Regions from separate parts of the Kitasatospora sp. NPDC127060 genome, predicted to be linked through region 2. Evidence: riboswitches for the same ligand, from Rfam matches in the RefSeq annotation. Region 2 holds a riboswitch; each other region holds the start of a gene.
What was found. Region 2 has a riboswitch for cyclic di-AMP ahead of ACFWIS_RS04020 (transglycosylase family protein). Riboswitches for the same ligand answer to the same signal wherever they lie in the genome.

Region 1 (7,497 bases), on a different contig from region 2:
CAGCCCGCCGAGCATCCGCTGCACCGACTCGTCGTAGTCCTCCTCGCGGTCCTCCACCAGCCCGTCGGTGTACGCCAGCAGCGTCTCGCCGCCCGCCAGCCGGTCGACCACCAGCGGGTAGGGCTGCTCCGGGGCCACCCCCAGCGGTGGGCCGCCCGGCAGCTCCAGCTCCACGGCGGCGGCGTCGGCGGTGATCCGCACCGGCGCCGGGTGCCCGGCCCGGGCCGCGGTCAGCCGGCCGTCGGCCGGGTCCAGGGTCAGGTAGAGGCAGGTCGCGAACAGCTCGGTGTCCAGCTCGGCCAGCAGCCGGCTGGTCCGGGCCAGGGTGGCGGCCGGGTCGTGCCCGTCCGTGGCGTACGCCCGCAGGCCGCTGCGCAGCTGGCCCATCACGGCGGTCGCCTCGGCGTTGTGGCCCTGCACGTCGCCGATCACCAGCCCGATCCGGCCGTCCGGCAGCTTCAGCAGGTCGTACCAGTCACCGCCGATCTGCATGCCCTCGGTGCTCGGCAGGTAGCGGGCGGCGCTGGCGATCCCGGGCAGCCGGGGCAGGGTGCGCGGCAGCATCGCGCGCTGCAGCTCGCCGGCCCGGTGGTGGTGGATGTCGTACAGCCGGGCCCGCTCCAGGGACTGCGCCAGGATGCCGGCGAAGGCCGAGTACAGGGTGCGGTCCTCGCGGCTGAAGGCGCGCTCGGCGGCGAAGGTGATCAGGCAGGAGCCGACCTGTCGGCCGGAGGCCACCAGCGGCAGCACGGCCCAGGCGGCCGGGGCGTCCGGGCTGCGCGGCGTGCTGCCAGGCTGGCTGAACAGCGGGGCGGAGCGGGCCAGCGAGTGCTGCATCACCGGCTCGGAGAGGTCCGCCAGCCGGGTCAGCTCGGCCCGGCGCGGACCGCCGTACACGGTGTGCGAGACCGGCAGCAGCCGGCCCTCGTCCACCAGGTCGAGCACGATGCCGGCGGCGCCGAAGGCCGGGCGGGCGACGTCGGTGACGGCGGTGGTGACGTCCCGTACGGTCACCGCGCGGGACAGCGCCCGGGTGAGCGACAGCAGCAGCGCCGTCCGGGCCCCGGCCTGGTCGTTCGGCGGCCCGGTGTCCCGGGCCGGGCGGTGGTCCACGTCGGCCAGCAGCCCGGCCATCCGCACCGGGCGGCCGTGCACGTCCAGCATCACCTCGCCGGACTCCTCGACCCGCGCGACCTTCCCGCCCGCGCGCAGCACCCGGTAGCCGATCCGGTAGCGCCCGCCGCTCGCCAGCGCCTCCGCCAGCGCGGCCTGCACGTCCGGCAGGTCCTCCGGGTGGACGATCCGCTCCAGCGGCGGGGCCGTCCCCTCCGGGTCGACGGGCCGGCCGGTGAGCGCGAAGGCGGCGGCGTCCCAGTGGCTCTCCCCGGTGACCAGGTCCCGCTCGAAGGCGCCGTGCCCGGCGGCCCGTACCGCGAGCGACAGCAGCGGATGGGTCGGCGCGGGGCCCGGACCGGCCGGCCGCGGGGGCGGGGCGGCGGTGTGCTCCAGCACGTGGTCCAGCAGGTGGTGCAGCCGGTGGGCGCAGGCCCCGGCGATCGTCTCCAGCACGTCCAGGTCGCGCCCCGGGACGGTGCCCCGGTGCGCCAGCGCGAGGGCCAGCACACCGATCGCCTGCTCGTCCACCACCAGCGGCAGGCTCACCACGGCGACCATCCCGGTGCCCAGGCCGGCGTTCCGGTTCGGGTAGTCGACGCTGGTGTGCTCCGGGCTGATCAGGTACGGGCGGCGCAGCTTCAACGCCATCGCGGCGGGCAGTTCACCGGCCGGGTCGACCAGGCCGTAGCGCTCGAGCGCCCAGTCCGGCAGCCCGTGCGAGGCGGTCAGCCGGAGCGATCCGGCGGAGTCCAGCAGGTAGAGCGCGGAGCCCTCACCGGTGATCCAGCCCGGGCCCTCGGCGAGCACGGTGCCGAGCAGTTCGGCGGCACTGGTGCAGCCGAGCAGCAGGCGCACACAGCGCATCGGACTACGGGCGGGAGTGGGCACTGAATCTTCATACCCCATTTCGGCCCCGTCCGGCTCAGGGCGGGCCTCTCGCCCCAGCCGCCGCACCAGCACCGGGGGCCGGTCGTCCGCGCCGTCCTGCGCCACCCGCCCGCTGCACGGGAAGTCCGCCGCGGGGGAGGTCAGCTGCAGGGCAGGTCGGCTGCAGGGCAGGTCGGCTGCACCGGAAGTCGGCGGGCCCGACTTCCCGTGCACGCCCGAACCCGCCGCCCAGCGCGCGGCGCTCCCGCCGGCGGCGCGGAGGAAGCCGGCCGGGCCGGCTCGGTCACCGGGACTGGGGCCAGGTGCGGAGGCCGGTGGTGAGGGTGGTGACGAGGCGGTCGTGGGTGGTGGTGAGGTCTTCGGAGAGTTGGAAGGCACCGCCGATGGAGAGGGCGGCGAAGCCGTGGGCGAGGGAGCGGACGGTGCGGGCGGCGTGGATCACCTCGGAGTCGTCGAGGCCGTACCCGCGGAGGACGGCGACGATGACGCCGACGAGCCGGGTGGCCGCGCGGGTGAGGTCGCCGTCGGGCTGGGGGGCCTGGGGAAGGGCGGCGTAGCGGTGGGGGTGTTCGGTGGCGTAGGCCTGGTAGGCGCGCAGGACGGCGGTGACCGCGTCGTCCCCGCTGCGGCCGACGGCGGCTTCCGCGAGCCGGTCGGCGAGTTCCTCGGTGACCCGGACGGCGACGAGCCGCCGCAGTTCGGCGAGGCCGCCGCTGACGTGCTTGTACAGCGAGGGGGTGGCGACTCCGGCGCGGGTGGCGACGGAGGCGAGGGTGAGGGCTTCGGCGCCCTGGTCGTCGATGAGGGCGAGGGCGTGGTCGACGACCTGGTCGGGGGTCAGTCCTACGCGGGGCATGGCTTCGGGTTCTCCGTGCGGCGGTGGGGGCGGGGCAGGCGGGGGGTCAGGCGAGTTCGGCCAGGAAGGGCAGCAGGGCGTCGGCGACGGCCCGGGGGTTGTCGGCCATCGGGTAGTGCCCGGAGCCCTCGATCATGACCTTCCGCGCGCCGAGCTTCTCGGCCTGGAGTTCGGCGACGGCTTCCGGCTTCGGGAAGTCGGGGTCCTTGCTGCCCATCAGGACGAGGGCGGGGCAGCGGACGGCCGCGGTCCAGCCGATCGGCGCGGAGTCGCCGCCGACGTGGCCACGGGTGGCGGTCTTGCGGCCGGGGGTGCGCAGGGCGGCGACCAGTCCGTCCACGTAGCCGTCGAGGTCGGCGGGGCGGGGGCCGGGGAAGGCCATCTTGCGCAGGTAGAAGCCCCAGACCCCGGGCCACTGGACCATGGCGGCGCCCATCGCGACCATGACGCCCCGCATGAGGGCGTTGGTCCGGTGTTCGACGAAGGCGTCGATCAGGGCGATCCCGGCGACCCGCTGGGGGGCGTCCCCGGCAGCCTTGACGACGGTCGCGCCGGTGTAGGACTGGCCGACCAGGACGGCTCGTTCGATGCCGAGGTGGTCGAGCAGGGCGAGGACGTCGGTGGCGACGGCGGCCGGGCCGTAGTCGTCCCAGACGATGGAGGACTCGCCGAAGCCGCGCAGGTCCATGGTGATGACCCGGTGGCCGGCGGCGGCGAGCAGCGGGTGCAGGTGCCGGTAGGCGCGGCGGGAGTCGAGCATCCCGGGGAGCAGGACGACGGGGGTGCCGTCGCCCTGCCGGGTGTCGTCGTACGCGAGGCGGCCGCCGGGGACGTCGAGGTACTGGGTGCTCGGGGTGGTGGTGCCGGTCATGGTGGGCCTCCGCTGGCTCGCTCGGTGCTGGCGATTGCTTCCGATAGCCATAAAGCTAAGGCTAATAGCCTTAGCCGTCAAGGGCCCTTCCCGGATCCGCTCCGCTCAGACCCCCTCGACCCTGAACGGGTCGTGCTCGCTGAGCAGCTTCTCCAGGCGGGCCTGGTCGACCCGGGCGACGGTGTCCGAGGACTCCTGCCGGTCCCGGATCACCTTGGCGAGCGTGAAGGTCGAGGTGACGGTGTAGAGGAGGCCGATCCCGAGGAAGGCCCGGGTCCAGCCGCCGACGGGCAGGTAGGCGATCCCGGCGGCGAGGGCGGTGCCGGAGACGGCGAAGGAGAGGACGGCCTGGACGTAGTACGCGGCCGTGGTCCGTGACTGCATCGGTGCGTTCATGGCGCCAGGATGCGGCGGGGCGGACCGCTTGCACATGAGTAGGAGTACTCAGATGGGCCTGGCGAACGAAGGGCCGTTCGTTGACGACCGATCACCTGTTCCCCAGCCGTCCCGGACGGATGGCTTGGAATCAGGGCGTCCTAGGATTAACGTTTGATAACGCAGCGCGGTCGTCAACGCCGTACCCAGACGGCACCGTGCGCCGTCGCCTAATCCCACCGGCCGGCCTCCGGGCAGGTCAGGGAGCCGGGGAACCACGTTCCTTGGGGTGAATCGGCGGGGCCCCGGCCCGGCCGTAGGAGACCTTCCTGCTCCGAACCCGTCAGCTAACCCGGTAGGCGCGAAGGAAGGAAAGGAGCGCGCCTCCGTGGCGTCGACGCACACCCCGGCACACCCGGCCGGCCCCGCAGCCGGTACCCAGCTCCTCGACCACCCCGGCCCGGACGGCCCGGAGGCATTCGCCCCGGAGGCCGAGGCCAACCGCCACCGGATGCCGCGTCAGACCCGCGGAGCCTCCCCGCTGCTCGGCGTCACCGCCGTCGCCGCCACCCTGGGCGCCACCGGCTTCGCCTCCGCGACCCCGGCCGCCGCGCCCGCCGTCGAGGCCCCGGACGAGTCGCCGGTCGCCCTGGCCGCCGACCCCGGCCTCGCGCTCGCCGCCCGCATCCAGCAGCAGGCCGACAGCCAGCGCACCGCCGCCGAGGAGGGCGCCCGGCTGCAGGCCGCCCAGGAGGCCGAGGCCAAGGCCGCCGCCAAGGAGGCGGAGGCCAAGCGCGCCGCCGACGAGGCCGAGCGGGCCAAGGCCGCCGCCCTCACCCTGCCGGTGAAGGACTACAACCTCTCCGCCCACTACGGCCAGAGCGCCCGCTACTGGGCCCACCTGCACACCGGCCTGGACTTCGCCGCCGACACCGGCACCGCGGTCTTCGCGGTCGGCCAGGGCACCATCACCTCGGCCGGCTGGTCCGGTTCGTACGGCTACCGGATCGTCGAGACCCTGCCCGACGGCACCGAGATCTGGTACTGCCACCTCTCCTCGATCATCAAGGGCTCCGGCAAGGTGACCTCCGGCCAGCAGATCGGCAAGGTCGGCGCGACCGGCAACGTCACCGGCCCGCACCTGCACCTGGAGGTCCGCCCCGACGGCGGCGCCCCGGTCGACCCGGAGACCTGGCTCCAGCAGCGCGGCCTCACCCCGTAGCCACCGCCGAAGGCTCCGGACGCACCCGCGTCCGGAGCCTTCGCGGCAGCTCACTCCGGCGGCAGCTGCGCCAGGTACGCGTCGATCTCGGCCGGTCCCGGCTCCGGCGCGAGTTCGGGGAACTCCTCCACCAGCAGCCGCGGCAGCCCGGGCACCGTCCAGTCGCCGAGCAGGTCGAGCGCCACCTCGGCCGCGGCCGCCTCGAAGTCCTCGAAGTCTCCGGCCAGTTCGTCCGGCATCGGCCGCCCCAGCGCGTTCAGCTCGGCCAGGTTTCGGTAGCTGCGCCGCATCAGGCCCTGCTCCAGCAGCCGCCGGGCGCCGTCGGTGGCCATGCCGACCGACAGCACCCGGCCCGGCCCCCAGCCCTGCTCGTCCGGTTCGTCCAGCCAGCCGGTCGGCGTCAGTGCCTCGTACCCGGCGAGCCGCTCCTCCTCGCCCAGCCCGGCGAAGCCGGCCAGCCAGCCCCGGACGGCCGCCGGGTCCGCGACGTCCACCCCGTGGGCGTGCAGCAGCACCGCGTACAGCCGGGGCCAGGTCACCAGGTCGGCGCGGCGCAGCAGCCCGACGGCGACCTCGCCCTGCCACTCGGCCTCGGCGTGCAGCCGCTCCTGGCGCTTGGCGTTGAGCCGCTTCGCCGCCCGCTGGTGGTCGACCAGCAGCCGGACGGCTTCGCCGTAGGCGAACGGGTCCTGTTCCGGGTCGGGTTGGACGTAGAGGTGGAGCCGTTCGTACAGCAGGTGCTCCACCGCGTCGGAGGTCAGTTCGGGCCAGCCGTCGTGCATCCTGCCCTCGCCCAGCTCCAGCAGCGCCAGCACCGTGCGCAGCGGCGTCTCGGCCACCGGCGCCCGGTCCTGCCCGGCCGCCCAGGCGAGCAGGTCGGCGGCCCTGGTGCGCGGGGCGAGTCGCAGGTCTTCGTCGTTCATGTTCCGAACGGTAGCCGCCGGACGGGGATAGGGTCGGCAGCCATGGTCCCCGTACGCCTCACCGGCCCCCGGCTCGCCGTCCGCGAGTACCACCACACCCCGGAGGAGGTGGACGCGCTGCACGCGCTGTTCGGCGACCCGGAGGTGACCCGCTACCTCCCCTTCGAGCCGCGTGACCGGGAGACCTGCGCCGACCAGATCGAGCTCTACCTGGAGGAGGCGCTGGCGGAGGAGCGGGACACCTACCGGCTCGCCGTCGTCCGGCGCGAGGACGCCGAGGACCCGGCCGACGCGGTGCCGGTCGCACACGCCAGCCTCACCCTCGGCAGGTCCAGCTCCGCCTACCTCGGCTACGTGCTGAGCCGCCCGGTGTGGGGCCTCGGCTACGCGGGCGAGATCGCCGGACTGCTCTGCGAGCTCTCCTTCGGCCCGCTCGGCCTGCACCGGCTGGCCGCCCGGGTCGACGTGGACAACACCGCCTCCGCCAGGGTGCTCGCCCGGCTCGGCTTCCGGTTGGAGGGGCGGGTCCGGCACGACCTGTTCAAGGGCGGGGTCTGGTGCGACTCGTACCAGTACTCGCTGCTCGCCGACGAGTGGCCCGGCCGGCAGTAGCGGGGGCGGCGGCAGGGGGCCGGTAGTGGGGGTCTGGGGGCCGGAAGTGGCGGCCTGGGGGTGGGGCCGGGGCAGGGGCCGGGGGGTTAACCCCACCCCCGATCCGCCGGTGCTCCGGATGTTTGCCGGGCCGCGCCCCGGCCAGACTTGAACACGTCAGCAGGTACGAACGCGAGCACGAACGAGGGGCCGGGGGCCGGGGATGAGCAGTAGCCGAAGCACGCTGGGTCAGGAGTGGGACGCCCCTGGCGGTTACGGCGACGGCGGTGCGCGCCCGGCCGGGGCCCGTCGCACCGAGCAGCCGCCGGGCTTCTGGCGGGCGCCGTTCTCCGGCCACTACTACCGGGAGGTCGGCTACGCACTCACCGGTCTGCCGGTGGCGATCGTCGGCTTCACCGTCGCGATCGCCCTGTTCTCGGTCGGGATCGGCACCTTCGTCACCGTCCTCGGCCTGCCGGTGCTGGCGGGCCTGACCAGCGCCTCCCGGGGCCTGGGTCGGGCGGAGCGGGCCCGGGTGCGCGGGATGCTCGCCCTGGACGTGCCCGGCCCGGCGCCGGTGCGCCAGGTGCGCCCGGGCAACTGGGGCGCGATCACCGCGCGGCTGGCCGACGGCCCGGGCTGGAAGGCCGTGCTG
Region 2 (7,497 bases):
GCCAGATCTTCGGCAAGCTCACGCTGTCGAACTACCAGCACGTGCTGGGCGACACCGACTTCTTCACCTGGTTCGGCAACTCGCTGCTGGTCGCCGGGGTGACCACCGTGTTCGGCGTGCTGCTCGCCGCCACCGCCGGCTACGCCGTCTCCCGGATGAGGTTCCCCGGGCACCGGCCGCTGATGTGGTCGCTGCTGGTCACCCAGATGTTCCCGATCGCGGTGCTGATCGTGCCGATGTACACGATGCTCTCCGAGCTGGACCTGCTGGACAGCTACGCCGGCCTGATCCTGGTCTACTCCACCACCACCGTGCCGTACTGCGCCTGGCTGATGAAGGGCTACTTCGACACCATCCCGGTGGAGATCGACGAGGCCGGCCGGGTCGACGGGCTCAGCCCGTTCGGCACCTTCTGGCGGCTGGTGCTGCCGCTCGCCCGGCCGGGCCTGGCGGTGGCCGCGTTCTACTCCTTCCTGACCTACTGGGCCGAGGTGCCGTTCGCCTCCACGTTCATGCTCAGCTCCGACAAGTACACGCTGGCCGTCGGCCTGCAGAGCTTCGTCAGCGAGCACGACGCCCAGTGGAACCTGATGGCCGCCACCGCCGTGCTGATCGCCATCCCGTCCGCGGCCTTCTTCTACCTGGTGCAGCGCCACCTGGTCACCGGTCTGACCGCCGGTGCCTCCAAGTCCTGACGCCGCGCGCCGGCCCGGCGCTCCGCACGTCCCAGCGCTTCCCGATGACCAAGCGCTCCCGCTCCTCTAGTCCCCAAGGGATACCGTCCATGACCCAGAACCTGGCCGACACCTCCCGGCCTTCCGCCGAGACCGCTCACGAGGCGAACGCGGGCGTGTCCAGAGGCTGGTGGCGGGACGCGGTCATCTACCAGGTGTACCCGCGCAGTTTCGCCGACTCCAACGGGGACGGCATGGGCGACCTGCCCGGCATCCGCAGCCGCCTGCCGTACCTGCGGGACCTCGGCGTGGACGCCGTCTGGCTCTCCCCGTTCTACGCCTCGCCGCAGGCCGACGCCGGCTACGACGTCGCCGACTACCGCGCGGTGGACCCGATGTTCGGCACCCTGCTGGACGCCGACGCGCTGATCCGCGACGCCCACCAGCTGGGGCTGCGGATCATCGTCGACCTCGTCCCCAACCACTCCTCGGACCAGCACGAGTGGTTCCAGCGCGCCCTGCGCGAAGGGCCGGGCTCCCCGCTGCGCGAGCGCTACCACTTCCGCCCCGGCAAGGGCGAGAACGGTGAACTGCCGCCCAACGACTGGGAGTCCATCTTCGGTGGCCCGGCCTGGACCCGCACCGAGAACCCGGACGGCACCCCCGGCGACTGGTACCTGCACCTGTTCGCCCCGGAGCAGCCCGACTTCAACTGGGAGAACCCGGCCGTCGCCGACGAGTTCCGCTCGATCCTGCGCTTCTGGCTGGACATGGGCGTGGACGGCTTCCGCATCGACGTCGCCCACGGCCTGGTCAAGGCCCCCGGCCTGCCCGACCTCGGCGGCGCCGACCAGCTCAAGCTGCTCGGCAACGACGTCATGCCGTTCTTCGACCAGGACGGCGTGCACGAGATCTACCGCAGCTGGCGCAAGATCCTCGACGAGTACCCGGGGCAGCGGATCGGCGTCGCCGAGGCCTGGACCCCGACCGTCCAGCGCACCGCCAACTACGTCCGCCCGGACGAGCTGCACCAGGCCTTCAACTTCCAGTACCTGGGCACCGACTGGGACGCCGCCGCGCTGCGCGAGGTGATCGACCTCTCGCTCGACTCGATGCGTCCGGTCGACGCCCCCACCACCTGGGTGCTCTCCAACCACGACGTCACCCGGCACGCCACCCGCTTCGCCAACGAGCCCGGCCTCGGCACCCAGATCCGCACCCCCGGCGACCGTGCGCTCGGTCTGCGACGGGCCCGCGCCGCCACCCTGCTGATGCTCGCGCTGCCCGGCTCCGCCTACGTCTACCAGGGTGAGGAACTCGGCCTGCCGGACGTCACCGACCTGCCCGACGAGGTCCGCCAGGACCCGTCCTTCTTCCGCCAGGCCGGCCAGGACGGCTACCGCGACGGCTGCCGCGTCCCGATCCCGTGGTCCGGCACCGAGGCCCCCTACGGCTTCGGGCCGGTCGCGGGCGGACCGTCCTGGCTGCCGCAGCCGGCCGAGTGGGCCGAGTTGAGCGTCGAGGCGCAGACCGGCGACCCGACCTCCACCCTGGAGCTCTACCGCAGCGCGCTGGCCGTCCGACGGGCCCAGCCCGACCTCGGCGCCGGCACCGAGGTCCACTGGCTGGACGGCCCCGAGGGCACTCTCGCCTTCCGGCGCGGCTCCTTCGTCTGCACCGTGAACACCACCGGCGAACCGGTGCGCATCCCCGCACCGGGCCGGCTGCTGCTCGCCTCGACCGAACTCGTGGTGGACGGCGGAGAGACGGTGCTCGCTCCGGACGCCACCGGCTGGTGGGCGGTCTGACGTGGTTGCAATAGGCTCTGGGACCGTGACTACGGCGCGACTCTCAGACATCGCGGCGCAGGCGGGGGTCAGCGAAGCCACCGTCTCCCGCGTACTCAACGGCAAGGCGAACGTCTCCGCCGCCACCAGGCAGACCGTCCTGGCGGCGCTCGACGTGCTCGGCTACGAGCGGCCGACCCGGCTGCGCCAGCGCAGCGCCGGGCTGATCGGGCTGATCACACCGGAGTTGAGCAACCCGATCTTCCCCGCGCTGGCGCAGGTGATCGAGCAGGTGCTCAGCCGGCACGGGTACACGCCGGTGCTGTGCACCCAGACCCCCGGCGGCTCCACCGAGGACGAACTGGTCGACATGCTGGTGGACCGGGGCGTAGCGGGCATCGTGTTCGTCTCCGGACTGCACGCCGACTCCACGGCCGACCACGACCGCTACGCCCGGCTGTCCGGGCGCGGGGTGCCGTTCGTGCTGATCAACGGCTACAGCGAGAAGATCGACGCGCCGTTCATCTCGCCGGACGACCGCTCGGCGATGTGGATGGCCGTCCAGCACCTGGCCGAACTCGGGCACGAGCGGATCGGCCTGGCGGTCGGGCAGCGGCGGTACGTGCCGGTGCTGCGCAAGATCGAGGGCTTCACGGCGGCGATGCGCGAGGTGCTCGGGCACAGCGAGGAGCAGGCCGAGGGCCTCGTCCACCACACGCTGTTCAGTGTGGAGGGCGGGCACGCGGCGGCCGGCGCGCTGCTGGACAAGGGCTGCACGGCGATCGTCTGCGGAAGCGACATGATGGCGCTCGGGGCGATCCGGGCGGTGCGGCAGCGGGGGCTGTCGGTGCCGCAGGACGTGTCGGTGGTCGGCTTCGACGACTCGCCGCTGATCGCCTTCACCGAACCGCCGTTGACGACGATCCGGCAGCCGGTCGAGGCGATGGCGACGGCCGCGGTGGACGCCCTGCTGGAGGAGGTGGGCGGGAACGCCGCCCAGCGTGGGGAGTTCATGTTCCAGCCGGAGCTGGTGATGCGGGGTTCCACGGGAGCCTGTGCGCGCTGAGGCCGGCGGGTGCCGTCCAACTGACGGGCCCCGGAGGGCGGTTGCTCTCCGGGGCCCGTCGGCGTGCGCGCGGGGTGGGCCGGCTGCTCAGCCCTCCTGGGCGGCCGGGCGGTCGGTGCTGACCCGGTGGCCGTCGGTCGCGTCGCCGGTCCGGGTCTCGGTGCGGCGGCCGCGGGCCAGGTAGTCGCGCAGGACCAGTTCGACGGCGTCCTGGGGGTTCTTGGTGCCGGAGAGCAGCATCGCGTCGATCGCGAGGTTCGCGTCGAGCGTGACGGTGACCTGGGCCATGGTGACTCCTCCTCGGGTGCGGAGCAGCAGCATGCCCCGCGGGCCGGGGTTTGACCATGCGGAGGCCGGCACGTGGGTACGCCGAAGCCCCGGGGGGAGCGACCAGACTCTCCCCGGGGCTGTCGGGTGACGGCGGCTGACAGCTGACAGATGATGAAATCTGTTATCCGTCAGCTGTCATTCGTCAGCCGTGCGGTGCGCGTGGTGCGCATCGTGTGCGTGGTGTGCGCGGTGTCCTCAGACCCGGCCGGCGAAGTCCGGGGCCCAGTTGGCGATGGTCTGGAGGCGGACGCCCGAGCTCGGGTTGGCGGCCTCGACGTACTGGCCGTTGCCGATGTAGATGGCGACGTGGTAGACGCCGGAGTCCTGGCCGTTGTTCGACCAGAACAGCAGGTCGCCCGGCTGCAGGCTGTCCAGCGAGACGTGGGTGCTGGCGGCGGCCTGGTCGGCGGCGACGCGCGGGATGTTGATGCCCGCGGCGCGCAGCGCGGCCTGGGTCAGGCCGGAGCAGTCCCAGCCGCCGTTGCCGGTGCCGCCGTAGACGTACGCCTGACCGATCTTCGACTGGGCGAAGGAGACGGCCGCGGCCATGCTGCCGGTGGCGGCCTGGGCCGGGGCCGGGGTCTGCGCCTGGGCGGTCGGCTTCGAGGCGGGCTTGGAAGCCGGCTTCGAGGCGGTGGACGTGCCCTGGTCGATCGGCTTGGCGTTCACGGCACCGCCGTTCGAGGCCTGGCCGGACTTCTTCGAGCGGTCGAACCAGGCGAAGTCCGAGCCGGACTTGGTGGCGGTGGAGGACTGGTCGGCCTGGGCCGAGCCGCCGTCACCGAAGGTCAGCTGCTGGCCCGGGTAGATGGTGTCCGGGCCGTCGGTCAGGGTGCCGCGGTTGAGGTCGTACAGCCGCTGCCAGCCGCCCTGGACGTTGTGCTTGGTGGCGATCGAGGACAGCCAGTCGCCGTCGACGACGGTGTAGCTGCCGCCCTGGGCCTGCGTCTGACGCTTCTGCGCCCAGCTGCTGTTGGCGGAGGAGTCGGCGGACGAGGCGGAGTCACCCGAGGTCTGCGCCTGGTCCTGGGCGGGCGCGGCCTTCGGGGTGGCGGTCTTCGGCGCGGGGGTCTTCGGCGCGGGGGTCTGCGCCGGCTTGGCGGCGGTGGAGCCGGCCGAGGTGTCGACCGCGGCGGCGGCGCCGCCCTTGGTCAGCCCGGCCTGCACCGAGCAGACCGGCCAGGCGCCGGGGCCCTGCGAGGCGAGGACCTTCTCGGCGACGGCGATCTGCTGGTCCTTGGTGGCCTGGTTGGCCTGCGGGGCGTACGCGGTACCGCCGAAGGCGGCCCAGGTGCTGGAGGTGAACTGCAGGCCGCCGAAGAAGCCGTTGCCGGTGTTGATGCTCCAGTTGCCGCTGCTCTCGCACTGGGCGACCTTGTCCCAGGTGGCGACGGAGGCGGCGTTGGCGGTGCCGGTGGTCAGGCAGGGGACGGTGAGGCCGACGCCGGCGACGCCGAGGGCGGCGATCACGCGACGGGTGCGGCTGGACAGGCGGTTGCCGTTGGAAGGCAGCATGAAGACGCGGTCCTCTCCCACGCCTGCGAGGTGAGCTGTCGGATTCGGGCTGGAGTTGCCCGGCCGCGCTGTGGGCGCGGCTTCACCCCTAGCCCTGGACCGTTCCGGAAAACGGCCTAGGGCGACTTACCTGTGGTTCCCCCGCTCCTGCCGTGATGCGTTTTCGCGCTGCCAGGACATCCGACGGCAGGACTCGGCGTCGCGGATGAACTGGGTCCGTGTGGTCACGAACGGGGAGCACGTTATGCAGACGTAAGTTAAAACTGCAAATACCTGTGACGCGCATCACGGTTTAGTGGGAAACGCCAAAAGGCTCGAAATTCATGATCGCAAATGATCGTTTTCTTTCAAATTGGTGGTGGATTGCGATAACTGGCTTCGCCTCAGGAGCGAAGTGACGGAGCGTTGGAGCGCAACGAGGGCGCTCCCCCGTGCCGGGGGAGCGGCAGCGAATCGAGCGCTGGACAACGCGCCGACAATTCATCGACAAATGGCACCAGAACGGACATTGCGTCGCATTGCCCGCTTAACTCTCCTGTGGGGCGATCCGAACACGTCGAAAGGGCCCGGAACGCGGTCGTTCCGGGCCCTTCGGTGGTGCGAGTGCCGCGACGGGCGGTCGCGGGCTCTGCGGCGGGCGTTCCGCCGGGTCGTACGGGAGGTGTCCGTCAGCCTTCAAGGGGCCCGTCGGCGGCCGCGTGGGCGCGGCGGGAGCCCTCACCGGCCCCGGTGGTGGCGGCGGCCTCCGCCTCGGCCTCGGCCAGCTCCTCCGCCGTCGGCGTGGGCAGCGCGGCCAGGTAGGTGGAGGCGATCAGCTGGCCGACCGTCGGGTACGCGCCCAACGGCGCCGCCGACGGGCAGCCGGTCTCCTCGGCGGCCGTGGCGAGCAGCTCGGAGTCCGCCTCCGGGCCGATCACGAGCGGGGCCAGCGCGGGGCGCTGGGAGCCGGTCTCCTTGAGGTGGTTGACGGCGGCGGCGACCGAGCCGGGCACGTCGAGCGCCGCGGGGACGACCGGGACGGCCAGTCGGGCGGCCAGCAGCACGCCGGTGATCCCGGCCGCGGCGGCCGCTTCCTCACCGCCGACGGTGGTCAGGACCACGCCGTCCGCGGCGGTCGCGATGGCGAACAGCCGGGCCCGGTCGGCCCGGGCCAGCCCGGCCTCGGACAGTCGCACGTGGACGGCCTCGGCCAGCAGCGGGTGCGGGCCCAGGGCGTCGGTGACGGTCGCGCCGTACTCGGCCGCGAGAGCCTGAAGCCCGGTCAGGAAGCCGTGCGGGCCGGGCACCAGCGGCACCACGACGGGCGTCGGCAGTCCGGCCTCGGCGGCCGCCGCCAGCAGCTCCGCGACGGTGCGCTCCTCGGCGCCCCCGGTGGTGGCGCCGTCGGTCGGGAGGTAGCCGACCGCGGCCTGGACGCCGGTGTGCTCACTGCGGACGATCGAGAGCAGTTCCTCGACGACCGAGCGGGACTCGGGCCCCGGGGTCGCGGGTACGGCGAGCACCAGGGCCGGCGAGCCGGTGCGGATCTCGGGGCGCTCGGGGCGGCGGTGGCGCCCCCGCGCACGGGAGCCTGGAGTGCGGACGGGCAGTGGCGCGCCCGGGATGGCTGCGGTGCTCATGCCGGAGATCGTAGGACATCTGCCCGTCAGGCCTGCAGTCGGCTGCCGTACGGGTTTCGGGTGGTCGTGGTGCGGAGGCCGTGTCCCTGCCGCGCCGGTCCGGGCCGTTTGCCTACAATCCGGACATTCCTCACCCAGCCCCCGTTCGGACTCGCACGGTTGCCCGGACGTGCGTCACGGGGTGTCGCGTTGCACGAGGGGGGCGTGAGATGTCTCACAGCCGGAGGATGGACTGACGGAGGGTCACGGAAGTGCGACTCCCGGCATTCGAAGATCAACATTCAGCGGGGGGCCGCTCACGGCCGGTTATGGACAACCCGTCGATTCCATCGGCTATGTCCGTTTACGTACCGTCAGGAGAAGGGCCCGTGAAGAGTTCGCGGCGACCGGTAAAAGGCCTCGTGCACCTGCAATGTCCCGTGCTGATGCACGTGCACTGCAGCTATCATCGCGTCAAGTGAGGCGTTGTGCCGGACCGGTACGGGGCCGGTCCGTTCGGCGGGTGC
Region 3 (7,497 bases), on a different contig from region 2:
CACCCCGTGGCAGCGCGAGCTGGAGGACGCCTTCCCGTACGCGGAGACGCCGGACCAGCTGACCACCATCGCCGAGGTCAAGTCGGACATGGAGAAGTCCGTCCCGATGGACCGGCTGATCTGCGGCGACGTCGGCTACGGCAAGACCGAGATCGCGGTGCGGGCCGCGTTCAAGGCGGTGCAGGACGGCAAGCAGGTGGCGGTGCTGGTGCCGACCACGCTGCTGGTGCAGCAGCACTTCTCCACCTTCGCCGAGCGGTACGCCAACTTCCCGGTCACCGTGAAGGCGCTGTCCCGCTTCCAGACCGACACCGAGGCCAAGGCCGTCCTGGAGGGGCTGTTCGAGGGCTCGGTGGACGTCGTCATCGGCACCCACCGGCTGTTCTCCTCCGAGACCAGGTTCAAGGACCTCGGCCTGGTCATCGTCGACGAGGAGCAGCGCTTCGGCGTCGAGCACAAGGAGCAGCTGAAGAAGCTGCGCGCCAACGTGGACGTGCTCACCATGTCCGCGACGCCGATCCCGCGCACCCTGGAGATGGCCGTCACCGGCATCCGCGAGATGTCCACCATCACCACCCCGCCGGAGGAGCGGCACCCGGTGCTGACCTTCGTCGGGCCGTACGACGAGAAGCAGATCTCGGCCGCGATCCGGCGCGAACTCCTGCGCGAGGGCCAGGTGTTCTACATCCACAACCGGGTCGAGTCGATCGACAAGGCGGCTGCCCGGCTCAAGGACCTCGTCCCCGAGGCGCGGATCGCCACCGCGCACGGGCAGATGGGGGAGACCCAGCTGGAGAAGGTCGTCGTCGACTTCTGGGAGAAGGAGTTCGACGTCCTGGTGTCGACCACGATCGTGGAGTCCGGCATCGACATCTCCAACGCCAACACCCTGATCGTCGAGCGCGGCGACACCTTCGGCCTCTCGCAGCTGCACCAGCTGCGCGGCCGGGTCGGGCGCGGGCGCGAGCGCGGCTACGCGTACATGCTGTACCCGCCGGAGAAGCCGCTCACCGAGACCGCCCACGAGCGGCTGGCCACCATCGCCCAGCACACCGAGATGGGCGCCGGCATGTACGTCGCGATGAAGGACCTGGAGATCCGCGGGGCCGGCAACCTGCTCGGCGGCGAGCAGTCCGGGCACATCGCGGGGGTCGGCTTCGACCTCTACATGCGGATGGTCGGCGAGGCGGTGGCCGAGTTCCGCGAGTCGCTGGCGGGCGGTGGCGAGCCGGAGGAGGAGCCGCTGGAGGTGAAGATCGAGCTGCCGGTCGACGCCCACGTGCCGCACGACTACGCGCCCGGCGAGCGGCTGCGGCTGCAGGCCTACCGCTCGATCGCGGCGGTCAACTCGGAGGCGGACATCCAGCAGGTCCGGGACGAACTCGTGGACCGCTACGGCAAGCTGCCGGAGCCGGTGGAGAACCTGCTGATGGTCGCCGCGCTGCGGCTGTACGCCCGGCGGTGCGGGATCTCGGACATCACCCTGCAGGGCACGAACGTCCGCTTCGGCCCGGTGGAACTGCGCGAGTCCCAGCAGCTGCGGCTGAACCGGCTCTACCCGCGCAGCCAGGTCAAGGCGGCGGCCCAGCAGCTGCTGGTGCCCCGGCCGAGCACCGGCCGGATCGGCGGCAAGCCGCTGGTCGGGCGGGAACTGCTGGCCTGGTGCACAGAGTTCCTGTCGGCCATGTTCGACGACCTGGCCGGGGCGAGGAAGTAGCACCGGCCGGTCGACGCGCACGGCGGTCCCGGGGCTCGGCCCGGGGCCGCCGTGCTGCTCGGGCGGTCCGACGTCCCGAGCCGGGGAGCAGGACGCCGGCGGGTGCGTCCGTGGGTCGGATCGGGGTGGGGCGGGGCGGGTAGGTTCGAGGTGTGACGACGAATGGTGTGCAGACGAACGCCGCGGGCGCGAAGTTGATCCTGCTGACCACCACCCACCGGGTGGCCCCCGGGTTGCTGGCGTGGCCGGCCTGGGAGGCCCTGCGGTCGGCCGGGCGGGTGCTGGTGGCGGACGAGGGGCATCCGCAGGTGGCGGCGGTGCGGCAGGCCGGGGTGGTGGTCGAGGTGGTGCCGGCCGGTTCGGCTCCGGCGCTGGCGCGGCTGCTGACCGGGCAGCCGGCCGGGTCGGGGCCGACGGTGTGGCTGGGCGGCCCGGACGGGGATCCGGGGCTGACGGACGCGCTGGCCCGTCTCGCGGTCGAGCACGCCGGTGAGGTGCCGGAGATCGAGGTGCTGCCGGGCTCCTACGACCTGCCGGGGGCGCGGCTGCTGGACCTCGCCTCGGTGATGGACCGGCTGCGCTCGCCGGGCGGCTGTCCGTGGGACGCCGAGCAGACCCACGAGAGCCTGGTGAAGTACCTGGTCGAGGAGGCCTACGAGCTGGTCGAGGCGATCGAGGAGGGGGACCGGGACGCGCTGCGCGAGGAGTTGGGCGACGTCCTGCTGCAGGTGTTCTTCCACGCCCGGATCGCCGAGGAGCACCCGACCGAGCCGTTCACCGTGGACGACGTGGCCGGGGACATCGTGGAGAAGCTGGTGTACCGGCACCCGCACGTGTTCGGGGACGTCGAGGCCGACGGCGCCGCCGAGGTGGAGGCGAACTGGGAGCAGCTGAAGGCGGCCGAGAAGGCGGACCGGGAGTCCGTCCTGGACGGCGTGCCGGCCGGGCTGCCGGCGCTGGCGTACGCGGCGAAGCTGGTGTCCCGGGTGCGCCGGGCGGGCTTCACCGAGGTGCCGGACGAGCCGTACCGGCTGCCGGAGGAGCTGACCGCGGAGTCGGCGGGCCGGCTGCTGCTGGCGGTGGCGCAGCGGGCGCACGACGCGGGGGTGGACGTGGACGCGGCGCTGCGCTCGGCCGCGCGCGGCTACCGGGACGCGGTGCGCGCGGCCGAGGGGCTCAAGCCGGAGTAGGCCCTGTCCGGCCGAGCCGGTCGGGCCGGAGCGGTCGTTCAGGCCGCCGTGGCGGTGTGCCCGGCGGTGTGTTCGGCGGGGCGCCGCTGCGGCGGCACGACCTCGCCGATGGCCTCGCCGACCAGGGCGACCAGTTCGGCGAGCCGCTCCAGGTCGAGGTGGTCGGGCAGGTCGGCGAGGGAGACGATCCGCTCGCCCCCGGGGCCGGCGACGCAGAAGAGGTCGATCGGCCCGAGGTGCTTCTCGGCGGTGTCGACCAGGGCGGCGACGTCGCTGGGCCGGCGGATGTCACCGCCGACGCCGACCACCGGGCAGCCGGGCCGGTCGAGTTCGGCGGCGAGGTCCTCGGCGACTCCGGCGTGCTGGTCGGCGATCAGCATCCCGGCGGCGCCGGCCGCGGTGAACCCGCGGGCGAGGTCGGCTCCTGAACCGCCGTCGAGCACCGCGATGACGACGACTGCTCCGCTGACCCGCATGGCCTGCTCCTCCCTGTGGGCGACACCGCACCGGCGCCCACGCGTACTGCGGAGGATCGTAGGCACGTCCTGACCCTCCGCAACAGGGATTACCCCGCAGGTGACCAGGCTCACGCCTGCCACCGGGCCAAGAGCTGTCCAAGGGCTGTCCACCGACCGTCCACGGGCCGTCCACGGAGTGTTGGCGCACCGCTCGCGCGCCGCTCACCAGCCCCTCGCGCACCGCTCGCCCGCCGCTCGCCGGCGACGGACGAACCGGTGACTTCCCGGTGGCCGCCCAGGCGCCCGTCCGGCCCGGTCCGGTCCAGCGGTTACGGTCGACGCATGCCAGCTCAGCCCGAGGGCCCCCGGCCCGCCGCCCAGCCCGAACCGCAGCCCGCCCCGGAGCTCTTCACCTGGGAGTTCGCCGCCGACCCGTACCCCGCCTACGCCTGGCTGCGCGAGCACGCCCCGGTTCGCCGCACCACCCTGCCGAGCGGCGTGGAGGCCTGGCTGGTGACCAGGTACGCGGACGCCCGGCAGGCGCTGGCGGACAGCCGGCTGTCGAAGAACCCGGCGCACCACAGCGAGCAGGCGCACCGCACCGGCCGGGTGGGCATCCCGGGGGAGCGGCAGGCGGACCTGATGACCCACCTGCTGAACATCGACCCGCCGGACCACACCCGGCTGCGCCGCCTGGTGTCGAAGGCGTTCACCCCGCGCCGGGTGGCCGAGTTCGAGCCGCGGGTGCAGCAGTTGACCGACCGGCTGATCGACGGCTTCGCCCGGCGCGGATCGGCGGACCTGATCCACGAGTTCGCCTTCCCGCTCCCCATCTACGCGATCTGCGACATGCTGGGCGTGCCGGCCGAGGACCAGGACGACTTCCGGGACTGGGCCGGGATGATGCTGCGACACACGAAGCCGGGCCAAGGCGGCGGCCAACGCGGCGGTGTGGGGCGGGCGGTGAGGCGGATGCGGGCGTACCTGCTGGAGCTGATCCACCGCAAGCGGGCGGACCTCGGCGACGACCTGATCTCCGGTCTGATCCGGGCGAGCGACCACGGCGAGCACCTCACCGAGAACGAGGCCGCCGCGATGGCGTTCATCCTCCTCTTCGCGGGCTTCGAGACCACCGTCAACCTGATCGGCAACGGCACCTACGCGCTGCTGCGCAATCCGGAGCAGCGGCGCCTGCTGCAGGAGTCGGTGGCCCGGGGGGAGACCGGGCTGCTGGAGACCGGGATCGAGGAACTCCTGCGCTACGACGGGCCGGTGGAGCTGGCGACCTGGCGCTTCGCGACCCGGCCGCTGACCATCGGCGGGGTGGACATCCCGGTCGGCGACCCGGTGCTGGTGGTGCTGGCGGCGGCGGACCGCGACCCGGCCCGGTTCGCCGACGAGAACACCCTCGACCTGGCCCGGAGCGACAATCCCCACCTGGGCTTCGGGCACGGCATCCACTACTGCATCGGCGCCCCGCTGGCCCGGCTGGAGGGTCGGGCCGCGCTGGCCACGCTGCTCTCCCGGCTGCCCGATCTGCGGCTGGCCGAGAATCCGGAGGACCTGCGCTGGCGGGGTGGCCTGATCATGCGTGGATTGCGCGAACTTCCGGTCGAATTCAGTCCGGAAGCCCGCTCCCCGCACGCCCGTCCTGAGGCCCCGACACGCTGACGTGACGTCGTCGAACGGGCTCCAGCTGCGGTGTGAACGAGCATCAAACCGGACAAAGCCCCGCTGTTGGTAGGCGATCGAGCACGCGCCGTAATTCTTGTGTGATGTCGGTGATATGAGCTTGTGATCGGTCTGAGGATCTGTCTAGTCTCCCTGGAGTTCGCAGCTGCGGACCCCGTGCGCGGAACGCCGAATCCTGCCCGCCGCGCGACGGGAAACCGACCAGACCCTGGGCAGGGGCGGGGGACCCAGGTTTGTTGCCGTCTCCCCACGGCTTGGGGTGAAGCCGCCCGAGCGGAATCGTTTCCGTCGACGGCGGCCGGGCCACCTCCCGGTCCGAACCCGACAGCTCACCTCGCAGGCGTGCGGAGAGGGACCTTCATGCTGTTCGTTGGAACTGGCCGTCATCGTCGTCGCACCCAGACCGAGAAGGCCATCGCCGTCGCCGGTGTGGCCGGCGTCGGACTCGCGCTGCCGCTCCTCACCGCCACCGGAGCCTCCGCCGCCCCGGCCTCCGTCTGGGACTCCGTCGCCCAGTGCGAGAGCGGCGGCAACTGGAGCATCAACACCGGCAACGGCTTCTCCGGCGGCCTGCAGTTCACCCCCAGCACCTGGAAGGCGTACGGCGGCACCGCGTACGCGGCGCAGGCCAACCAGGCCAGCCGGGCGCAGCAGATCTCGGTCGCCGAGAAGGTGCTCGCCTCGCAGGGCCCGGGTGCCTGGCCGGTCTGCTCCGTCAAGGCCGGCCTGAGCAAGGGCGGCGCCCCGGCGGCCGTGGACACCTCCTCGGACGCCAAGCCGCAGTCCGCGCCGAAGCAGAAGGCCCAGCCGCAGGCCGCGAAGCCCGCCGCGAAGCCCGTCCAGCAGTACGCCCCGAAGCACGCCGCGCCGAAGCAGGCCGAGCGGCCCGCCGAGCAGCCGGTGCAGCAGTACACGCCGAAGCACGCCGCCCCGCGCGCCGCCCAGGCCCCGTCCGCCCAGACCGGCCACGACTACACCGTCCGCTCCGGCGACACGCTGTCGACGATCGCCGACGCCCAGGGCGTGTCCGGCGGCTGGCAGGCGCTGTACGACGGCAACCGCGGCACGGTCGGCGGCGACCCGAACCTGATCCTGCCCGGCCAGGTGCTGCACCTCGGCTGAGCCGTTCCGCACGGCTCCGGAAGCCGAACGGAGGAGGGGGCCGCGCCCGGCGGTCCCCTTCGTCCGCGTTCGTCCGTGATGGTGGGACAAGTCGGGTCGGGCAGGTGAACTACCGGTGGGTAGCGGGGCCACACGCTGAGACGGAGTCGAGGTCGACGTGGCCCCGGGAGCCCGGGCGGTTAGGCTCTGGTCGTAACGACTCCGCAATCCTCCGGCCGACCGGCACCACCGTCAGCCGGACCCTGCTTCCGCAAGGAGATGCTTCGTGCCGTCCATCGATGTCGTCGTAGCCCGCGAAATCCTCGACTCCCGCGGCAACCCCACGGTCGAGGTCGAGGTCGGCCTCGACGACGGCAGCACGGGTCGTGCCGCTGTTCCGTCGGGCGCCTCGACCGGCGCCTTCGAGGCGCTGGAGCTGCGCGACGGTGACAAGAACCGCTACTTCGGCAAGGGCGTGGAGAAGGCCGTCCTGGCCGTCATCGAGCAGATCGGCCCGGAGCTGGTCGGCTACGACGCCACCGAGCAGCGCCTGATCGACCAGGCCATGCTCGACCTGGACGCCACCCCGGACAAGTCCTCGCTCGGCGCCAACGCCATCCTGGGCGTCTCGCTGGCCGTCGCGCACGCCGCCTCCGAGGCCAGCGACCTGCCGCTGTTCCGCTACCTGGGCGGCCCGAACGCGCACGTCCTGCCGGTCCCGATGATGAACATCCTCAACGGTGGCTCCCACGCGGACTCCAACGTCGACATCCAGGAGTTCATGATCGCCCCGATCGGCGCGGAGTCCTTCTCCGAGGCCGTCCGCTGGGGCGTCGAGGTCTACCACACCCTCAAGGGCGTGCTGAAGGAGCGCGGCCTGTCCACCGGCCTCGGCGACGAGGGCGGCTTCGCGCCGAACCTGGACAGCAACCGGGAGGCCCTGGACCTCATCACCGAGGCCATCCAGAAGGCCGGCTACGTGCCCGGCCGTGACATCGCGCTGGCCCTGGACGTCGCCGCCTCCGAGTTCTACCAGGACGGCGCCTACCAGTTCGAGGGCAAGGCCCTGTCGGCCGCCGAGCTCATCGAGTACTACGCCGAGCTGGTCGCCGCCTACCCGCTGGTCTCCATCGAGGACCCGCTGGACGAGTCGGACTGGAACGGCTGGAAGGCCATGACCGTCAAGCTGGGCGACAAGGTCCAGCTGGTCGGCGACGACCTGTTCGTCACCAACCCGGCCCGCCTGGCCAAGGGCATCGAGACCGGCACCGCCAACGCCCTGCTGGTGAAGGTGAACCAGATCGGCTCGCTGACCGAGACCCTGGACGCCGTCGAGCTG
Region 4 (7,497 bases), on a different contig from region 2:
CTCGGCCATGCCCGCGACCACGGCGGATTCGTCCGAGATGTCCAGGACCCGGATCGTCAGGCGGTCGGCGGTGCCGTCCGCGGTCGCGCGGTCCAGGGTCTTCTTCAGGCCGTCCTCGTTGACGTCGACGGCGACGACCCTCCCGCCCTCGGCGAGGAGCCGGTGCACGGTCGCCTGGCCGATGCCAGAGCCGCCGCCGGTGATCAGGACGTTCCGTCCGCTGAAGCGCTCCATGGTGGTACTCCCTTCGTTCGTGGTCTCTCGACCTCAAGCGGCACGGTACGCCGTGATGGCACATCGTGCCAACAAGGCTCGACGTGTCACATCGGCGCGACGCGTCATGACGGTCCCGGGATGCGTACGCTGACCCTTGTGACCGGACGCCCGACCCTGACCCAGCGCCGCCGTGACGCCACCCGGCTGGAGATCGCCCGCACCGCCGCCGCGCTCTTCGCCGAGCAGGGCGCGGAGGCGACCACCGCCGAGGAGGTCGCCGATGCCGCGGGCATCTCGCTGCGCACCTTCTACCGCTACTTCTCCGTCAAGGAGGACGCCGTCGCCCCGCTGCTGGCGGCCGGTGGGCAGCGCTGGGTCGACCTGCTGGCCGAGAGCCCGGCGGACCTCCCGCTGCGCGAGGCGCTGGAGCGCTCGGCGGTGGAGTCGCTGACCCCGGCCGACGACGCGGCCGTCGAGGCGATGCACTGGACCCGCAGCCTGCTGCGCGACCCCCGACTGGACGGCACCTGGCAGCGGGTCCACGCGGGCTCCGAGGAGCGGCTGCGGTCCGTGCTGGCCGAGCGCAGCCCGGTCGGCGCCGACCCGCTGGAGATCCGGCTGGCCGCCGCCGCGGCCACGGCGGCGATCCGGGTGGCCCTGGAGCAGTGGGCCGCCTCCGACGCGGCGGTGACCGGTCCGGGCTCCCCGCAGGACCTCGGCGCCCGCTGCATGCGTGAGCTCACGGCGGGGCTGGGGCTCTGGGCGCGACCGGCCGGGGCGTGGCCCCACGCCCGCAGCCGTACAGCCGCCGATCAGCTTCCTCCCAGCTCCCGCTAGGGTTGGACGTCGCGCCCCGGTGGGGGAACCGGGGTGAACTCCTCGGATGTCCCTGAGCGGAGGGGGCGTGGAGTTCGAGGCGTGGGAGCAACTGAAACATGGGTCTGACGAGCCACAAGGTGCTGGCGCTGACCGTGCTGATCGCGGTCGTGATGATGGTCGGCACGGTCTGGCTGTGGCCCAGACTCGCCAGGAAGAGCTGGCAGGCAGTGCTCGGCCGGATCGGCACGCTGCTCGCCACCCAGCTCACGGTGCTCGCCGCGCTCGGCCTGGTGGCGAACAACTACTTCGCGTTCTACAGCAGTTGGGACGATCTGCTGGGCACCGGCAGCACCGGCCCGGTGGTCATACACAACAAGGCGGACGCCTCCGGCCGCCTGCTGGTGGAGACCATAGGCCGGGCCTCGGTCAAGGGCGGCGGCGCGATGGGGCGTGAGCCGGGCCACTCCGGCGAGATCCGCAAGGTCCGGATCGACGGCAGGGTGAGCCGGCTGTCGACCGAGGGGTACGTCTACCTGCCGCCGCAGTACTTCCAGCCCGAGTACGCGCAGAGGCAGTTCCCGGCCGTGATCGTCAGCACCGGGTTCCCAGGAATCGCCGAGAACCTGATCACCCGCTTCAACTACCCGGGTGCCGCGCTCAAGCTGCTGCAGGAGGGTCGGATGCAGCCGACCGTCATGGTGATGTTGCAGCCCTCGCCCGCCCTGCCGCAGGACACCGAGTGCGAGGACATCCCCGGCGGCGCCCAGTCCGACACCTACTTCACCAAGGACGTCACCTCGGCGATCCAGGCCAGCTACCGGGTCTCGTCCGACCCGCACGCCTGGGCCTTCATGGGCAACTCGACGGGCGGCTACTGCGCCGTCAAGATGGCCATGCGCCACCCGGACGTCTTTCCGACCGCCGTCGCCCTCTCCGGCTACTACGACGCCGCCGACGACCCGACCACCGGCGACCTCTTCGGCGGCAGCAAGCAGCGCCGCGACGAGGCCAACCTGATGTGGCGGCTGAAGCACCTGCCGCAGCCCGACATCTCGGTGCTGCTGGCCGGTACCAAGAAGGGCGACGGCAACTACAAGCCGGACACCGAGGCGTTCATCGACGCGGTGCACAGCCCGATGAAGGTCTCGTACAGCATGCTCGAGAACGGCGGCCACAACTTCGAGACCTGGAGCGCCCTGCTGCCGTCCTCACTGGAGTGGCTGTCCCGGCACCTCAAGGTGCCGGGCGAGCCGAACGCCTCGGGCCAGCCGAACCAGCCGAACCAGCCGGGCCAGGCGAGCCAGGCCACGTGACGTCACCGCTGCCCGAGGCCGTCTGAAGCCGTTCGACGCCGTCCGGAGAGAACGCGCCGAACCCCCGGAGCCGAGGCCCCGGGGGTTCGTGCGTGCTACGGCGCGGCGCCGGTCAGGCCACCCGCTCCAGCGTCCCGGTGTGCAGCTGGCCGACCCGGCCGCCCTCGCCCTCGAAGGTCCAGAAGGCCCGTACGGTCAGCGCGTTGAGGTCCATCACATGGCTGACGGTGATCCCGCTCTGCTCCGTCCAGCTGATGAAGTAGATCTCCGGCGCGACCTCGGCGACGTGCAGCCGCACGTCCTCCCACTGGCCGGCCGACTCGCCAAGGCCCTCCCAGCGCAGCCGAGTGCCGTCGGCCGAGTAGCTGTTGCGGAAGGCCGCGCCGTTGTCGGCCCGGAAGACGTAGGTACGGCCGGCGAAGGCGGGCAGGGGCGCGGTCATGGTGGGGCGGGACCTCTTCTCGGGAGTGCGGGACGGACCGTGTGGTCTGGGCTCGGTGCACTTGTGCACCGCGGAAAACGCCAGGGTTCCAATTTATCCGATCGGTCGGACTCGGGCGGCCCCGCGCCACGGCGGGGTCCGCCACCACCCCGGTTCGCTGATCGCGCCGCTCCGGCGGGCCGGGATCCCCGCCTCGGTGCCGACCTACCTGCCGGCGGGCGGGGTCGGCGGACATCCCGGGCGTGCTGGACGAGGACCGCGGGCCCAGCGACGGCATCGTGTTCACCGCGAGCGCGTCGGACACCGACGGCACCGCGAGGTCGGCGGCACCCGGCTGCTCGCCGGGCTGAACCACCTGGAGTCGGCCTGGTCGCCGGGCGCCGAGGGCCAGGTGGCCGACTGGCCCGGCTGATCGCCAGGCCACGGTCCCGAGGTTGATCAACTCGGCCGCCACGCAGCGTCGTTGATCGACACCACTGTGAGCTGTGCGACAACCGGCCCGATCAGGTTGTCCGTTCACGGACGGCCTGCCTAGCCTGCAACCGTCGTCCGCTGTCGCGGACCCCGCCGCCGGGACGCCGAGTCCTGTCCACCCGCCGGCCGGCACTCGAGCACCACAGCGGACGGGAGCGGGGGAACCAAGGTCAGCGCCCGGTCCGTACGCATCAGCGTGCGGACCGTGGCTAGGGGTGAAGCCGCTCCACAGGCGGCCGGGCAACTGCAGCCCGAATCCGACAGCTCACCTCGCAGGCGTCGCAGAGGACCCCCCATGCACCAGCCTGCCGGGCGCCGTCGCGCCCCCCGCCACGCCCGTAAGACCCACCGCGGCCGCAACGCCGCCCTCGCCGCCACCGGGGCGCTCGCGATCAGCGGTGCCGGCCTGTTCGGGCTGCCGTCCGTCGCCGGCGCCCAGGCCGCCACCGCCCCGACCGTCACCCAGGACCGGCTGGCTCCGGCCACCATGGTCGCCGGCCGGGCCGCCACCGCCTCGCTGGGCCTGCACTCCTCGTCCTGCTTCACCGCCAAGACGGTCGGCGTCGGCGTCCGCGACGCGCGCGGCACCAACCTGGACTTCCCGGGGAACGCGACCAACGTGCAGATATGCCCGACCGGGCTCAACTTCACCAGCGGTGCGCGCACCCTGCCGGCCGGGACGTACACCCAGTTCGGCTTCTGGCAGGACTTCGGCGGCGGCTGGCACAACCTGCCCTCGCAGCAGCTGGTGGTCGCGGCCACCGGTACGTCCACGCCGACCCCGTCCCCGACGGCGACGCCCACCGCGGCACCCACCACGACGCCGACCCCGTCCCCGACGGCGACGCCCACCGCGGCACCCACCACGACGCCGACCGCCACGGCCACCCCGACGACGCCCGCGCCGTCCTCTCCGGTCGCCGGCAAGTCGCTGACCTGGTCCGACGAGTTCAACAGCCCGATCGACTGGGGTCAGCGCTGGGTCGGCGACAAGAGCACCTCGTACAAGTACGGGAACCACAACCCGGACGACAACAAGCTCGACTGGCTGAACAAGAACAACGTCACCGTCGCGAACGGCGTCGCCACCTTCACCGCCACCCCGGGCGGGCCCACCCTGGAGAACGGCCAGCAGTCCTGGAACACCGGCTTCCTGACCACCGAGGGCTCCACCGAGGGCTTCCAGGTCAAGACCGGCGACTACGCCGAGGCCCGGGTCAAGATGCCCTCGGGCACCGGCGCCTGGCCCGCCCTGTGGACCTGGAAGAACGGCAACGGGGAGATCGACTCCTTCGAGTACCACCCGGACAACCCGAACCTGCTGGAGCTGACCAACCACATCAACCCGAGCAACCCCGAGTACTACACCGACGCCAAGGCCGTCGCCAAGGACCAGTGGGTCACCATCGGCACCTACTACGGCGCCAACTCGGTGGACTGGTACGTCAACGGCGTCAAGGTGTACTCGGACAACAAGGGCGTGGGCGCCAACTTCTCGGCGTACCTGATCCTCAACCTCTCGGTGTGTGCCGGGAAGTACCACCCCGCGCCGCAGGGGACCACCCCGCTCACCTTCGCGGCCGACTACGTGCGCGTCTACCGCTGACCGTAGCCGCCGGGCCCGCGTAGCCCCCAGGACCAGCCGCTCTCATGGGCCGGCAGCCGTTTCGACCACCGTGCGGTCGAAACGGCTGCCGGTTCTTGCGTTCAGGTCCCCGTGCTCAATCCCCTGCGTGCCAGGTGAGTTGACGATGCGTCAGGGTGCCAGGACCTGCCCGAGCCGGGTCGCGATCTGCTGCATCACCGGCACCAGCGAGGATGCCCCCGTCTGCTCCTCCAGCGCCCGGATCCGGGCCTCCGGGCCGGACACCGAGAGCGCGGTGGGCGTCGGCGCGCCCGGCACCGCGAGGGCGATGCAGCGGACGCCGATCTCCTGCTCCTGGTCGTCCACCACGTACCCGCGCTCGCGCGCCTCGGCGAGCTGGTCCATCAGCTCCTGCGGGTCGGTGAGGGTGTACTCGGTGTGCGCGGGCAGCGGGTTGGGGCCCAGGACCGCGCGCGCCTCGTCCTCCGGGAGCTGGGCGAGCAGGGCCTTGCCGACACCGGTGCAGTGCGGCTGCACCCGCCGTCCGACCTCGGTGAACATCCGCATCGAGCGCCGCGACTGCACCTGTCCGACGTACACCACCTCGCCGCCCTCCAGCACCGCCAGGTTGGCGGTCTCGCCGGTGGCCTCCATCAGCTCGGCCAGGTACGGGCGGGCCCAGCTGCCGAGCAGTCGACCGGCCGTCTCGCCGAGCCGGATCAGCCGGGGGCCGAGGGTGTAGCGGCGCGCGGTGTCCTGGCGGACATAGCCCTGCTGCACGAGGGTACGGACCAGTCGGTGGATGGTCGGCATCGGGAGGCCGGAGCTGGTGGAGAGTTCGCTGAGGGTGGCCACGCCACCCGAGTCGGCCAGCGCCTCCAGGAGTTGGAAGGCGCGCTCGACGGACTGCACGCCGCCGCTCGCGCGGTCGGCGCCTGTCGTCGATGCTGTGTCGGGGGTCGCAACCACCGGCGTTCCCTTCGCTGTCGGGGAGGAGTAGAGTCCCGGCGACCTCTTCAACAAACCGTTGAAATTCTGTATCGCGGAAACTAGTCTCCACCTTACAGAATCGAATTCGCCGACAGGCGGGTAACGATCGAGGAAGTTCCCGAGGAGGCTCCCACCGGAGCTCCCTTCGCCAGGCTCAACCGTCTTAGGAGTGTCCTGCTCATGGCTGCAGATCAGGGGCCCGTCGGCGCCTCCCCCGCCGCTCCGGTCGTCACTGTCGCCGGTCCGCGCGTCCACCGGGCCGAGGAGGTGCTCACCCCGGAGGCGGTCGCCTTCGTCGTGGGCCTCCATCGCGCCTTCGAGGGTCGCCGACAGGAACTGCTGGCCAGGCGGAAGAGTCGACGCGCCGAGATCGCCCGCACCGGCACACTGGACTTCCTCCCCGAGACCGCCGACGTCCGGGCCGGCGACTGGAAGGTCGCCGAGGCGCCGCGCGCGCTCCAGGACCGCCGGGTCGAGATCACCGGCCCCACCGACCGCAAGATGGTCATCAACGCCCTCAACTCCGGGGCGAAGATCTGGCTCGCCGACTTCGAGGACGCCACCTCCCCGACCTGGGAGAACGTGGTCAGCGGCCAGGTCAACCTGATCGACGCCCTCGAGGGCCGGATCGACTTCACCAGCACGGCCGGCAAGGCCTACACCCTCAAGCCCGCCGCCGAACTCGCCACCGTCGTGGTCCGCCCGCGCGGCTGGCACCTGGACGAGAACCACCTGCTGGTCGACGGCGTCCCGGTGGCCGGAGCGTTCGTCGACTTCGGCCTGTACTTCTTCCACAACGCCGCCCGGCTGCTCGCCAAGGGCGCCGAGGACCCCAACTCCGGCCCCTACTTCTACCTGCCGAAGACCGAGAGCCACCTCGAGGCCCGGCTCTGGAACGACGTGTTCACCCACGCCCAGGCCGAGCTGGGCATCCCGCACGGCACCGTCCGGGCCACCGTGCTGATCGAGACCATCACCGCGGCCTTCGAGATGGACGAGATCCTCTACGAGCTGCGCGACCACGCGGCCGGCCTCAACGCCGGGCGCTGGGACTACCTGTTCTCGATCGTGAAGAACTTCCGCGACGCGGGCGAGCACTACATCCTGCCGGACCGCAACAGCGTCACCATGGCCTCGCCGTTCATGGCCGCCTACACCCGCCTGCTGGTGCGCACCTGCCACCGGCGCGGCGCCCACGCGATCGGCGGCATGGCGGCCTTCATCCCCAGCCGCCGGGACCCCGAGGTCAACGCCGCCGCGCTGGAGAAGGTCAAGGCGGACAAGGACCGCGAGGCCGGCAACGGCTTCGACGGCTCGTGGGTCGCCCACCCGGACCTCGTCCCGGTCGCCCGGGCCTCCTTCGACGCGGTGCTCGGCGAGCGGCCGAACCAGAAGGACAACCCCGGCCCGACCGAGCCGGTCACCGCCGCCGACCTGCTCGACATCGCCGGGGCCGGCGGCACCTGCACCCGCGCGGGGCTGCACAACGCCGTCCAGGTCGGCGTCCGCTACATCGAGGCGTGGCTGCGCGGGATCGGTGCGGTCGGCATCTTCAACATGATGGAGGACGCCGCCACCGCCGAGATCTCGCGCTCGCAGATCTGGCAGTGGATCCACAACGGGGTCGTGCTGTCCGACACCGGCGAGAAGGCCACCGC

Region 1: linked by a shared signal. The riboswitch ahead of ACFWIS_RS23265 (M23 family metallopeptidase) and the one ahead of ACFWIS_RS04020 (transglycosylase family protein) in region 2 are both predicted to bind cyclic di-AMP.
Region 3: linked by a shared signal. The riboswitch ahead of ACFWIS_RS18730 (transglycosylase family protein) and the one ahead of ACFWIS_RS04020 (transglycosylase family protein) in region 2 are both predicted to bind cyclic di-AMP.
Region 4: linked by a shared signal. The riboswitch ahead of ACFWIS_RS17735 (family 16 glycosylhydrolase) and the one ahead of ACFWIS_RS04020 (transglycosylase family protein) in region 2 are both predicted to bind cyclic di-AMP.

Annotation. Positions count from the first base shown of each region.
Region 1 covers NZ_JBHXEG010000044.1:15,245-22,741, reverse strand. The annotation lists gene ACFWIS_RS23285 (SpoIIE family protein phosphatase) at 1-1,980, opposite strand, end outside; gene ACFWIS_RS23280 (TetR/AcrR family transcriptional regulator) at 2,288-2,860, opposite strand; gene ACFWIS_RS23275 (alpha/beta fold hydrolase) at 2,907-3,731, opposite strand; gene ACFWIS_RS23270 (YiaA/YiaB family inner membrane protein) at 3,837-4,127, opposite strand; cyclic di-AMP (ydaO/yuaA leader) riboswitch at 4,324-4,482, shown strand; gene ACFWIS_RS23265 (M23 family metallopeptidase) at 4,495-5,328, shown strand; gene ACFWIS_RS23260 (hypothetical protein) at 5,379-6,251, opposite strand; gene ACFWIS_RS23255 (GNAT family N-acetyltransferase) at 6,294-6,863, shown strand; gene ACFWIS_RS23250 (sensor domain-containing protein) at 7,066-7,497, shown strand, end outside.
Region 2 covers NZ_JBHXEG010000004.1:13,886-21,382, reverse strand. The annotation lists gene ACFWIS_RS04040 (sugar ABC transporter permease) at 1-695, shown strand, start outside; gene ACFWIS_RS04035 (glycoside hydrolase family 13 protein) at 785-2,482, shown strand; gene ACFWIS_RS04030 (LacI family DNA-binding transcriptional regulator) at 2,508-3,527, shown strand; gene ACFWIS_RS04025 (hypothetical protein) at 3,615-3,815, opposite strand; gene ACFWIS_RS04020 (transglycosylase family protein) at 4,053-5,372, opposite strand; cyclic di-AMP (ydaO/yuaA leader) riboswitch at 5,380-5,542, opposite strand; gene ACFWIS_RS04015 (hypothetical protein) at 6,041-6,991, opposite strand.
Region 3 covers NZ_JBHXEG010000030.1:71,680-79,176, forward strand. The annotation lists gene mfd (transcription-repair coupling factor) at 1-1,717, shown strand, start outside; gene ACFWIS_RS18715 (MazG family protein) at 1,870-2,907, shown strand; gene ACFWIS_RS18720 (SDR family NAD(P)-dependent oxidoreductase) at 2,946-3,383, opposite strand; gene ACFWIS_RS18725 (cytochrome P450) at 3,708-5,036, shown strand; cyclic di-AMP (ydaO/yuaA leader) riboswitch at 5,247-5,416, shown strand; gene ACFWIS_RS18730 (transglycosylase family protein) at 5,418-6,179, shown strand; gene eno (phosphopyruvate hydratase) at 6,445-7,497, shown strand, end outside.
Region 4 covers NZ_JBHXEG010000028.1:36,050-43,546, reverse strand. The annotation lists gene ACFWIS_RS17755 (SDR family NAD(P)-dependent oxidoreductase) at 1-234, opposite strand, end outside; gene ACFWIS_RS17750 (TetR family transcriptional regulator) at 355-1,053, shown strand; gene ACFWIS_RS17745 (alpha/beta hydrolase) at 1,152-2,348, shown strand; gene ACFWIS_RS17740 (MoaF N-terminal domain-containing protein) at 2,461-2,790, opposite strand; cyclic di-AMP (ydaO/yuaA leader) riboswitch at 3,393-3,556, shown strand; gene ACFWIS_RS17735 (family 16 glycosylhydrolase) at 3,560-4,870, shown strand; gene ACFWIS_RS17730 (IclR family transcriptional regulator) at 5,021-5,818, opposite strand; gene aceB (malate synthase A) at 6,020-7,497, shown strand, end outside.